Prochlorococcus marinus subsp. pastoris str. CCMP1986: one gene and its partner. The protein of the gene in region 1 binds, or shares a complex with, the protein of each later gene. Links are inferred from orthologs where the notes say so. Each region holds a gene or a part of one and is shown on either strand. Other genes may lie near its edges.

Region 1 (2,881 bases):
GGAGAAGGATGGCATAATAATCATCATGCATTTCCTAATTCAGCTAGACAGGGATTATTTAGAGGCCAAATTGATTTAACATGGGAACATATTAAGATTCTTGCCAAATTAGGATTCGCAAAAAAAGTAAAATTACCCTCTAGGTCTTATTATTAAATATATAAATAAATATTTTCATGGCTAAAAGAGTAAAAGTCGTTTTAACAGAATCAGTTGCCACTCTTGGTAGAGATGGTGATGTTGTAGAAGTAGCGCCTGGTTATGCAAGGAATTTTTTATTGCCATTTGGTAAAGCAGCTAATGTAACTCCTTCAATTCTGAAACAAATTGAACGAAAAAGAGCAAAAGAAAAAATTGCTGCAGAGAAAGTAAAACAAGAAGCTATTGATTTTAAAACCGCACTAGCAACCATTGGTAGATTTACAATCAAGAAACAAGTTGGAGAAGATGGTGTCCTTTTTGGAACTGTTACAAATGGAGATGTTGCTGAAGCTATAGAGGCAGCTACGAAAAAAGATATTGATAGAAGAGACATAACTGTCCCAGATATTCATAATTTAGGTTCTTTCGTTGCAAAGATAAAACTACATCAAGAAGTAAGTGCGGAAGTAAACATTGAAGTAACAAGTTAATAACTTTGTTGCATTATTTGGAAAAGTAGTCAGAGTATATATCTAAGTCTTTAAGTACATGGTTTCAGTTCCTTTTTCAAATAATGGGTCTAATAAGAATTTTAAAAAGGACTTTAATAATGAAAACGCTGGTTTAGTTCCTCCCCAAAATATTCAAGCAGAAGAAGCTGTTTTAGGTGGAATTTTACTTGATCCTGATGCGATAGGAAGGATTGCAGACTTGATTAAACCAGAAGCCTTTTATATAAATGCTCATCAAGAGATATATAAAACCGCGTTAATGTTGCATACACAAGGCAAACCTACAGATCTAACTTCAATGAGTGCATGGCTTGCTGACAATGGATCACTTGAAAAGATTGGAGGCAATTCTAAATTAGTAGAACTTGTAGAAAATGTTTCTTCAACAGCTTCAATAGAACAAGTTGCTAATTTAATTAGTGATAAATTTATAAGGAGACAACTCATCCGATCTGGGAATGAGGTTGTTCAACTAGGATTTGATCAAACACAAGAAACCAATGAAGTTTTAGATAAGGCAGAACAGAAAATTTTTGAAATTAGTCAAGAAAAACCGACAAAAGGTCTGACCCAAGCGGCAGAAATTCTTACAAGTACTTTTAATGAAATAGAGTCCAGATCATTAGGAACATCTGTAGCTGGTATTCCAGTAAATTTTTATGACCTTGACGCAATGACTCAAGGCTTTCAAAGGAGTGATCTAATAATTGTGGCAGGAAGACCCTCAATGGGAAAAACTTCAATGGTTTTAAACCTAGCAAAAAATGTAGCTCAATCTCAGGATCTTCCAGTTTGTGTATTTAGCCTTGAGATGAGCAAAGAACAACTTACATATAGATTACTTTCTATGGAAGTAGGTATAGAAAGCGGAAGATTAAGAACCGGAAGACTACAACAAGAAGAATGGCCTTTACTTGGAGAAGGAATTAACTCTTTAGGTCAACTGCCAATTTTTATTGATGATAAGCCTAATTTAAGTGTTTTAGAAATGAGGTCTCTATGCAGAAGATTAATAGCTGAGCAGAAAAAAGAACTTGGTTTAATAGTTATTGACTACTTACAACTAATGGAGGGTACAACACCTGATAACAGAGTTCAAGAGCTATCTCGTATCACTAGAGGTCTCAAAAGTATGGCAAGAGAGTTAAAAGTACCAGTAGTTGCTTTATCTCAATTAAGTAGAGGAGTTGAATCAAGAACAAATAAAAGACCTATGTTAAGTGACCTTAGAGAATCCGGATCTATAGAACAAGATGCCGACTTAGTATTAATGATTTACAGAGATGAGTATTACAATCCAGAAACTGAAGACAGAGGAATAACTGAAATTATTGTCACGAAACACAGAAACGGCCCTGTTGGAACTGTTAAATTATTATTTGAACCCCAATTTACAAGATTTAGAAACTTAGCCAACTAATCATCACGATAATGAAAGATCCACAATCCCCAAATGAGTCTTTTGACATTATTGTTATTGGAGGGGGACATGCAGGTTGTGAAGCTGCAATTACGACAGCAAAATTAGGATTTTCTACTGCGTTATTTACAATAAATTTAGATAGGATTGCTTGGCAACCATGTAATCCAGCTGTAGGTGGGCCAGCAAAAAGTCAATTAGTCCATGAGATTGATGCTTTAGGAGGAATCATTGGACAATTAGCTGATGAAACTGCAATCCAAAAAAGAATTTTAAATGCGAGTAGGGGGCCAGCCGTTTGGGCATTAAGGGCTCAAACAGACAAAAGAGAATACTCTAAACGAATGATAGAAATACTCCAAAACACAGATAATCTTTCGTTAAAGGAGGCTATGATTACTGAATTAGTAATAAAAGAGGCTGAAACTTTTTCCAATAACTTAAAGAATAAGACTAAAAAAATCAAAGGTGTAAAAACTTTTTTTGGAACCTACTATTATGCAAAATCAATAATAATTACTGCAGGAACTTTTTTGGAAGGAAGAATCTGGATAGGTAATAAATCAATGTCTGCAGGGAGATCTGGAGAGCAAGCGGCACAAGGATTAACGCAAAGCTTACATAATCTTGGAATAAAAACTGAGCGATTAAAAACTGGAACTCCTGCAAGAGTTGATAAAAAGAGTATTTCTTTTGATGAATTAGATATTCAACCAAGTACAGCTTCAGATAAATATTTTTCGTTTGATCCCAAAATCAAAAACAATATGCCGCAAGTAAGTTGTCATATAACAAGAACAACTTTAAA
Region 2 (8,168 bases), 710 kb from region 1 along the record:
AATATTGGGCCTGTAATATTGTATGGGATATTTGCGATCACTTTTGTGATTTTTTTATTTATTGAGTCAAGATTTGTTGAAAGAATATCTCCTTGTTGAAGAGAAAAATTTTTATCATTTCTAAATTTATTATTTAAAAGGTCAATTAAATCTTCATCTAACTCGATAGCATGTAATCTACTAATTTTTGAATCTAATAATTTCGATGTTAAAGCTCCTCTTCCGGGACCAATTTCTAGAATAAAATCTTTTTCTTCCAGTTCAGCTACTTCTTTGATTTTCTCTAATATCAGATTATTAACCAACCAATGTTGTCCAAATCTTTTTTTTTGATGATGGTTCTTAAAATTCATCCAAAATAGAAATAATATGTTTAAATTAAATGTACATCTTATATCTTTACTAAATAGTATGGGCTTATCAAAAAAAAATTTAGGTAAACTCAATACTTTTATTAAAAATAATAATTTAGTTAGCAACAATAACTCAATTGAAAAACCTCAAGAATCCAACAATGCTTCCAAAGTTGAAGACCCTTCCAAAATTTTTTATTCTATAATTGATAACTCCGATAATATAAATGAGACATCAGCTGCAAATCAATTATTAAAACAAAGTGAGGACGTTTTTCATAATATAAATTCTAGAAAAACTAATACATCAGAGAATCTATCGACAGAGGAAGAACTATATGACGAATTTAATTATCTTCTTGATGAATAAAGAAATTTTTCTTTTTTTCTATGCTTCAAACTAACAGATTATCAATAAATGCTATTGGTAAAATAAAAAAAAATTGGATAAGAGAAGGAATTAATCAATACAAAAAAAGAATGCCTGATCTTATTATTAATGAATCTAAGAGTTTTAATATTGATAATATTCGAGTTAATAATATTATTATTTGCCTTACTGAAGAAGGTCAATCCTTTAATTCAATAGAACTAACTTCCTTACTTTTAAATTTTAAAAATAAAAAAATTAATTTTCTTATTGGGGACGCAGATGGAATCCCTTCAGATATTAAAGATAAATCAAATCTTCTACTAAGCCTCTCTCCTCTTACTTTTCCTCATGAACTTGCAAGATTAATTCTTATTGAACAAATTTACAGAGCTATTTCTATTTCTAATAATTCGCCTTATCATCGCGCCTAAACAGAAGATTTAAGATTAATACATAAACCTCTTAAGACAACCACAATTTTAAGTTTTTAATATATAGTATATATGTACTATTAAAGAATTTCGTATTCTTCTGATTTAACTTTTAAAAAGGTGAAGATTCCATTATTAAGTGATTCGGTCTCAGCAGGTTTTCCCTCTCCTGCAGATGACTATGCTGAAGAAAATATTGATTTGAACGAGCATTTAATATCTAATCCTTTTAGTACTTTTTTTCTTAGAGTCAAAGGCGACTCAATGATCAATTCAGGAATTAAAGATAAAGATTTAATAATAGTAGATAAGAGTCTAACTGCTAAACCAGGAAATATTATTATTGCGATGATAGATGGAGAATTTACTATAAAAAGATTATCCATAAAAAATAATGAATTATATTTAAAAGCAGAAAATCATAAATATCCAGACTTCAGTTTTAGAAATCATATTGATATACAAATTTGGGGAGTTGTAATCTATTCAATACATAGTTACTTATGAAAAGTAAAAGCTCAAATACTGAAGCAATAGCTCTTATAGATGCCAATAATTTCTACGCATCGTGCGAACAAAGTATCAACCCCAATTTAAGGAATAAACCAGTAGTAATATTATCTAATAACGACGGATGCATTATCGCAAGAAGCCCTGAAGCTCGTGCTTTGAAAATAAAAATGGGAATTCCTTATTTTAAAGTCAAAGAAAGTTTGAATAACTTAGGAGTTGCAGTCCTAAGTTCCAATTATTCGCTCTATGGTGATATGAGCAAGAGATTAATGAATTTATTAAAGGACTATTCTGAAGAGATAGAGATTTATTCTATTGATGAAGCCTTTATCTCAATTCTTAGACCTAAAGATAAGAATTTAAATCCTTGGGCAAGAAAAGTAAGGTGCTTAATATATCAAAATCTAGGAATAACATTAACAATAGGAATAGCAGAAAACAAAGTAAGAGCAAAAATTGCTAATAATCTAGCTAAGAATATAGATTCTTCCGCAGGAATATTTGATTTAGCTAGGATCTATAATGATAATGATTACTTAAGAAAAATTAGTGTAGAAAAAATATGGGGTATTGGTAAACAAACATCTAATTGGTTACAAAGCAAAGGGATTAAAAATGCAAAAGAATTCAGAGATATGGATGAAGATGAAATAATTAAGAAATTAGGGATCATAGGGAAAAGATTACAAATGGAATTAAAAGGTAATAAATGTCTTCCGATAGAAATAATTAAGAAGCCAAAAAAAGAGATTCAAGTAAGTAGAAGCTTTGGAAAACCAATCACAAAATTAGAAGATTTAACTCAAGCATTAGCAATTTATGCAATAAAAGCGTCCGAGAAAATGAGAAGTCAAAGCTTAAAATCATCTGCCATTACTATATTTGTAAGAACTAGTCATTATTCAAATCATCCTTATCACAAAAGTGCTTATAAAAAACTTATAAATGCAACAGATAATACAAGTACTATTTTAAAAACAGTACTTGCATTATCTAAAGAAATTTATACTCCGGAATATAAATTATCAAAAGCTGGGGTTTTGATGCAGGATTTAACTAATTGCAAATATTTACAGCAATCAATTATCAATTACGAATCTCAAGAGGAATCAAAAAAATCAATCCGTCTTATGAAAACAATTGACTCCTTGAATAAAAAATTTAATAATGAAGTAATTACATGGGCAATTACAAAAAAACCACAAGAATGGGCAATGAATAGAAATTCATTAAGTTCTGGATCTACAACAGATATTAGAAAAATTCCAAATATAATGATATAAGAATGGAATATGGAATTTATATTATTTTTAAGCAAAATCGATAAAGAGATAATAGAGCTGATCAATAAGTCAAATAATTCAATAGAAGAAAATACAGCTCTTTGTACTATTGATAAAAAATTTGTTGGTTTTTACAAAAGAAGAGAAAAAGTGATAGTTATTTGCACCGAAAATGCTAAAAAATTAGGAGGATATAAAGAAGGCGAACGTCATGATAATCACAAAACAAATCTTTATATAAGAAGAGCTTTAAGGCATGAGACGACACATCTAGTCCAGTCATGCAATAACAATAAACCTACAGGGATAATAAAAAATATAGAAGATAAAATTCATTCAGGAAAATTAAAAGCTTTAAATTCCTCAGTACAATTATCTGGAAATTATTCTAAAGAGTTAGAGGCTTATGTTATGGAAGACAAGCCAAGAAAAGTAAAAGAGATAATGAAAAGTTATTGTTTATAAATTCTTAAAAAATTTATTGGTTAGAAGAAAAATTCCCACAACGTTGTTTATCAAGAAAATTGATATGTTCTCTTTCTAGGTAATATAATTCTTGAAATTTTATAGCATCAGAGTTTAAATCTTTGAATACATCTTCAATCTCTTTATTAGAATCTGTAGGTTCTAAGGAAGAATTATCGATTAAAATAGAAATACAGTTTTCCAAAGTTTTTAGTCTTTGCGAACCCCAGGATTCAATAAGATGTCTACATCTTTTTAATGATTTATATCTTTCAAGAAGTGATAAAGTACCCAGAAGATTATGTTTAGAATTTTTTAAAGTGGTTAAAAATAATTCATCTGGATTAATAAAAGTATTGATTTTATTTGAGACTTCTAAATCATTAAGAGCTAAATGATCAGGCAATAATGAAATCAAGTTTATTGAAGTAAATTCATTATTTAATTGTTTATTATTGGGATCTTTCAAATCATCTAAATAATTTGCACTTAAATTATTTACTTCTATTGTTGAAATAGATTCCCAAACAAGACGAATGTATTCAGTATTGAAGATGTTAATTTCTCTTTTAAGTAATTCTTCACGAATAAAAAGTCTATGTTCAGGGCAATGCAAATAGTAATAAATAATCTCTGATTCATTTTTTTCACGCTGACTAACTTCACTTGGTTGTTCAAATTTTTTTGATCTACCATGCCAACGAAATCCTTTAACTTGTTTTCTTAAGTCTTCTTCAAATTTAATAGCTAATCTTGCTTGACCCATGCTTAATCTTTCAGAGACTTTTTGCAAATAGTGAGTTCTTGTAGCAGATTGAGGAAATTTGCTTAATAACTTAACTAACGAAGAAATAACGTTCTGAAAAATATCAGATTTAGATAAGTCTTTATTATCAAAAATCTGATCAATCTCCCAATCAATCCAAAAAGAAGCATTATCTATTAAATTAAAATAGTCTTCTGGTGTATTTTCTTTAAGATACTCGTCAGGATCTTTTGATGATTTTATTTCTAGGATTTTTAAGTTTATTTGATCGTGAAGAGATAAACTTTCAACTTCGTTTATAACTCTTTTTGTAGCTAATCTTCCTGCATTATCAGAATCAAAGTTTATTATTATATTTTTACTATCAGTACATCTACAAAGTTGTGAAATCTGATATTTGTTTAATGCCGTTCCAAGAGAAGCGACAGAATTAGTAATTCCTTTTGAATGAAGTGAAATAACATCGAAATAACCTTCCACTACCACTGCCTTGTCTCGTTTTCTAATATTGCTGGATGCTTTATCAAAAGCAAACAACATTTTACCCTTCTCAAAAACTTCAGTTTCGGGAGAATTTAAATATTTAGGTTCCTGACCATCAAGAGATCTGCCTCCAAAAGCAACTACACGCCCTTGCATATCAAAAATAGGAACTATCAATCTATTTCTAAAGCGATCGTAAACCTTATCAGTATTATCCTTTGAGACAACAAGACCTGCACTTAAAATTAACTTTAAAGGAAATTTCTCAACTTTTGAAAGATAATTGAATAAATCATTCCATGAATTAGGAGCATAACCTAATTCAAAATCATTAATATTTTTAATATTTAAATTTCGTTGTGAAGTTAAATAATGATGTGCCTCCTTACCCAAGGAATTATTTAATTGAGACTTAAACCATTCCTTTGTTACACGAAGAATCTTATAAAGTTCCTCTCTCCTAGATAATTGTTTTTTATATATTTCTTGCTGAGGCCCATCAACATTTATTACATTAATATCATTCTTTTTTGCAAGTGAAAGAACAACATCAGTAAAGTTATTACGAGTAAACTCCATCAAAAATTTAATAGAATTACCCCCAGCTCCACAAGAGAAACAATAATAAAATTGTTTTGCAGGAGAAACTGTCATAGATGGCTTACTATCATCATGAAAAGGGCATATACCAACAAATTCTTTTCCCTTTTTCTTTAATACAATATGTTCAGAAATAACATCTACAATATCTGCCTTATCTTTAACCTCCTGAATAGTTCTTGGATGTATGGAAGGTCCCATTTATTTATTTTTCTAAAAAGAATTCCTAATAATCATTTTGTTATAGGTCAAATTTTTAAAAGAATCTACTTAATTTCACAATAAAAATATTTTTAGTAATGCTTATAGAATTTTTTAATCAAAAGAATAATTCATTTAAAAAAGTAAATTTAATATTGGCATCGTTTTTCTTCAGCCTCATGACTGTTTGCGTAAAAAAAATCGATACAAGAATACCTATATATGAATTAGTATTTTTTAGATCATTATTAAGCTTGTTCATTACCTCTATGATAATAAACAAAAAAAATTTAAATCCCTGGGGAAAGAACAAACCATTACTAATTTTAAGGGGCATCTTAGGGACGATAGCTTTGGTTTGTATATTTTATGCTATTAAAAATATGCCTTTAAATATTTCTACTGTTATTCAATATACATACCCTATATTCATATCTATTTTTGCAGGAATTTTAATTAATGAAAAGATTAATAAAAATCTGATTATTGCATCCATAACAGGATGGTTAGGAATATTAATAATCTTAAATCCCTATCAATTATCGAGTTTAAACATTGAGTTAGATAAATTTACGGTATTAATAGCATTTCTTGGTGCTATATCAACAGCCCTAGCTTACATAACTGTAAAAAAACTATCATTAACAGAAGATATTTTCATAATAATTAAATATTTTCCTTTAATATCCGTAATAACATTATCTCCAATTGTATTTTTCAATTGGGTGACACCAAATATTAATGATTTAATTTGGATATTAGGTATAGGAATGTTTACCCAAGCTGGACAAACATTTTTAACAATTGGATTAAAGAAATTACCAACCTCAGAAGCGGCTAGGATAAATTATTTGCAAGTACTTTTTGGCTCTTTATGGGGAATCCTGTTCTTCAATGAACTAATAAATATTAACTTTATTGTTGGTGCGGTACTTGTTTTGTTAGGAACTATTATATCTACTAGCAAAAAACTAAAAAAGATTTAAAATTAAAAAAAAGTATGTTTCTAATGAAATTTTTCTTATTAGCATTTTTCAGTCTTTATCCATTTCTCCAAGTAAAAGCATCAACTCCTAAATCTGTAACATGCACTAGGACTGAATATAGGGAAGAATATATTCCCGGTACAAAATCAAGTCCTGGTTATGTAAGAAATTACGAAATTGATGTTGAAATTCCATGTGGAGGAGAAAAGGCCAAAAATATTGATGACAATGACTGTAGTGAGGGATCAGTAATAGGCGGACTACTTGGAGCTGGAATAGCTCTCTCTTCATCTAGAGGCAAAGATAGATTTTGGGCTGTCCCAGCAGGAGGCACAGCAGGTGCTCTAATTGGATGTCAGGTGGATGGTGGTTAATTGATTAGTTGGATAAAGGGAGAATTAGTAAGTTCATGGCAAGCTAATAATAAATTTTATATTTTAGTAAACTGTCAGGGATTAGGTTATGAAATTCAGACCCTAGAATCAGTATTTTTTGATATCAATTCAAATAAGATTTCTGAAAAGGAAATAATCCTCTGGCTAAAACATATAAAAAAAGAAGATTCTGATATGCTCTTTGGTTTTAGCACCAAGGACCAAAGAGATTTCTTTATTCAAATTTTAAATATTAAAGGTATAGGCTCCCAAATCGGGATGTCTTTATTAAATAAATTTTCCTTAAATCAATTAATTACGGCAATATCTAATAATGACAAAAAATCGATTAGTACTGTTCAAGGTATTGGGCAAAAAATGACTGAACGAATAATCCTTGAGCTGAAAAGTAAGGTAATTAATAAAGAAATTGAAAAAGAGAATTTAAATATAAATAATTTCCTAGAAAAAAATAAAGACTTAGATTCAATTTTTAAAGATATTGATTTAACACTTCAATCTTTAAACTATTCTAAGAAAGAAATTAAAAACCTATTTCCAAAACTTATTAATAATATTAAAAATTCATCCTTAGAAAAAGAATCTATTTCTTTTGAAAATTTATTAAAAGAAGCCATGAATTATTTAGACCATAAATAGTAGTAATTTAGACCAGTAACGTAGTAATATGTCTAAAGGTAGATAATTTTCATGACTCTAGATACAGCGGAAAAACAGAAACTAATTGAATCGCATCAAGTACATGCAACAGATACAGGATCTGTTGAGGTGCAAGTTGCTATGCTTTCTGAAAGAATTTCAAAATTAAGTGACCATCTACAGGGAAATATTCACGATTATGCATCAAGACAGGGCCTATTAAAAATGATAGGAAAAAGAAAAAGGTTACTATCATACATAAAAGGTAAAAATCCCCAAAACTATCAAGATCTAATTAAAAAAATTGGAATCAGAGGATGATTTCCATTGATGAAGAAAAAACAAGCTAAAAAGAAAAATCTTTCAAAAAAGAAAAAAATATCTGAGGTCGATGCCTTTAGAAATATTGAAAAGAAAGTTCCATCATTAACCCAAAAAAGCAAACAATCTAGCGGTATACCAAAATATGTAGCTGACAGAATGGCTAGGAGAATCTTTTTTACGGCTGGAATACCAACAATTATGGGTATGTCAGTGTTTGTTATAAGTTATATAATCGTCACAAGAAATATTGCTGAAATTCCTCCTTCTTCAACAATAGCAATATCAGCATTATTCTTTTTATTAGGACTAGGGGGGTTAAGTTTTGGAATATTATCTGCTAGTTGGGATAAAGAACC

What was found.
Region 2: the proteins of dnaB (region 1) and dnaG are in contact, whole or in part, in a crystal structure (PDB 2R6A), measured with the Geobacillus stearothermophilus proteins. The link is inferred for Prochlorococcus marinus subsp. pastoris str. CCMP1986 from one-to-one orthologs. Residues at the interface, in WP_033016901.1 of Geobacillus stearothermophilus: Ser13, Glu15, Ala16, Gln18, Glu91, Leu92, Asp94, Ala95, Val96, Pro97, Thr98, Ala99, Ala100, Asn101, Tyr104, Tyr105, Ile108; in WP_049624496.1 of Geobacillus stearothermophilus: Lys456, Leu457, Leu458, Pro459, Ala460, Asn463, Ala464, Leu467, Leu535, Leu536, Ile537, Ala538, Gln544, Glu545, Asp548, Tyr549, His552.

Annotation. Positions count from the first base shown.
Region 1 is NC_005072.1:1,605,576-1,608,456, forward strand. It holds dnaB (replicative DNA helicase), read left to right. Parts: upstream 1-690; coding sequence 691-2,073; downstream 2,074-2,881. Other genes in the region: TX50_RS08930 (acyl-CoA desaturase), read left to right, coding at 1-156; rplI (50S ribosomal protein L9), read left to right, coding at 177-632; mnmG (tRNA uridine-5-carboxymethylaminomethyl(34) synthesis enzyme MnmG), read left to right, coding at 2,085-2,881. UniProt on the Escherichia coli protein: The main replicative DNA helicase, it participates in initiation and elongation during chromosome replication. Travels ahead of the DNA replisome, separating dsDNA into templates for DNA synthesis.
Region 2 is NC_005072.1:893,522-901,689, forward strand. Bases 2,951-5,898 are described here. They hold dnaG (DNA primase), read right to left. Parts: upstream 5,469-5,898; coding sequence 3,432-5,468; downstream 2,951-3,431. Other genes in these bases: TX50_RS04995 (Y-family DNA polymerase), read left to right, coding at 2,951-2,953; TX50_RS05000 (hypothetical protein), read left to right, coding at 2,963-3,418; TX50_RS05010 (DMT family transporter), read left to right, coding at 5,567-5,898. In the rest of the region: 16S rRNA (adenine(1518)-N(6)/adenine(1519)-N(6))-dimethyltransferase RsmA, read right to left, coding at 1-353; TX50_RS04980 (hypothetical protein), read left to right, coding at 370-723; TX50_RS04985 (23S rRNA (pseudouridine(1915)-N(3))-methyltransferase RlmH), read left to right, coding at 744-1,157; TX50_RS04990 (LexA family protein), read left to right, coding at 1,278-1,664; more of TX50_RS04995, read left to right, coding at 1,661-2,950; more of TX50_RS05010, read left to right, coding at 5,899-6,454; TX50_RS05015 (glycine zipper 2TM domain-containing protein), read left to right, coding at 6,478-6,828; Holliday junction branch migration protein RuvA, read left to right, coding at 6,829-7,488; rpsO (30S ribosomal protein S15), read left to right, coding at 7,540-7,809; TX50_RS05030 (PAM68 family protein), read left to right, coding at 7,819-8,168. UniProt on the Escherichia coli protein: RNA polymerase that catalyzes the synthesis of short RNA molecules used as primers for DNA polymerase during DNA replication.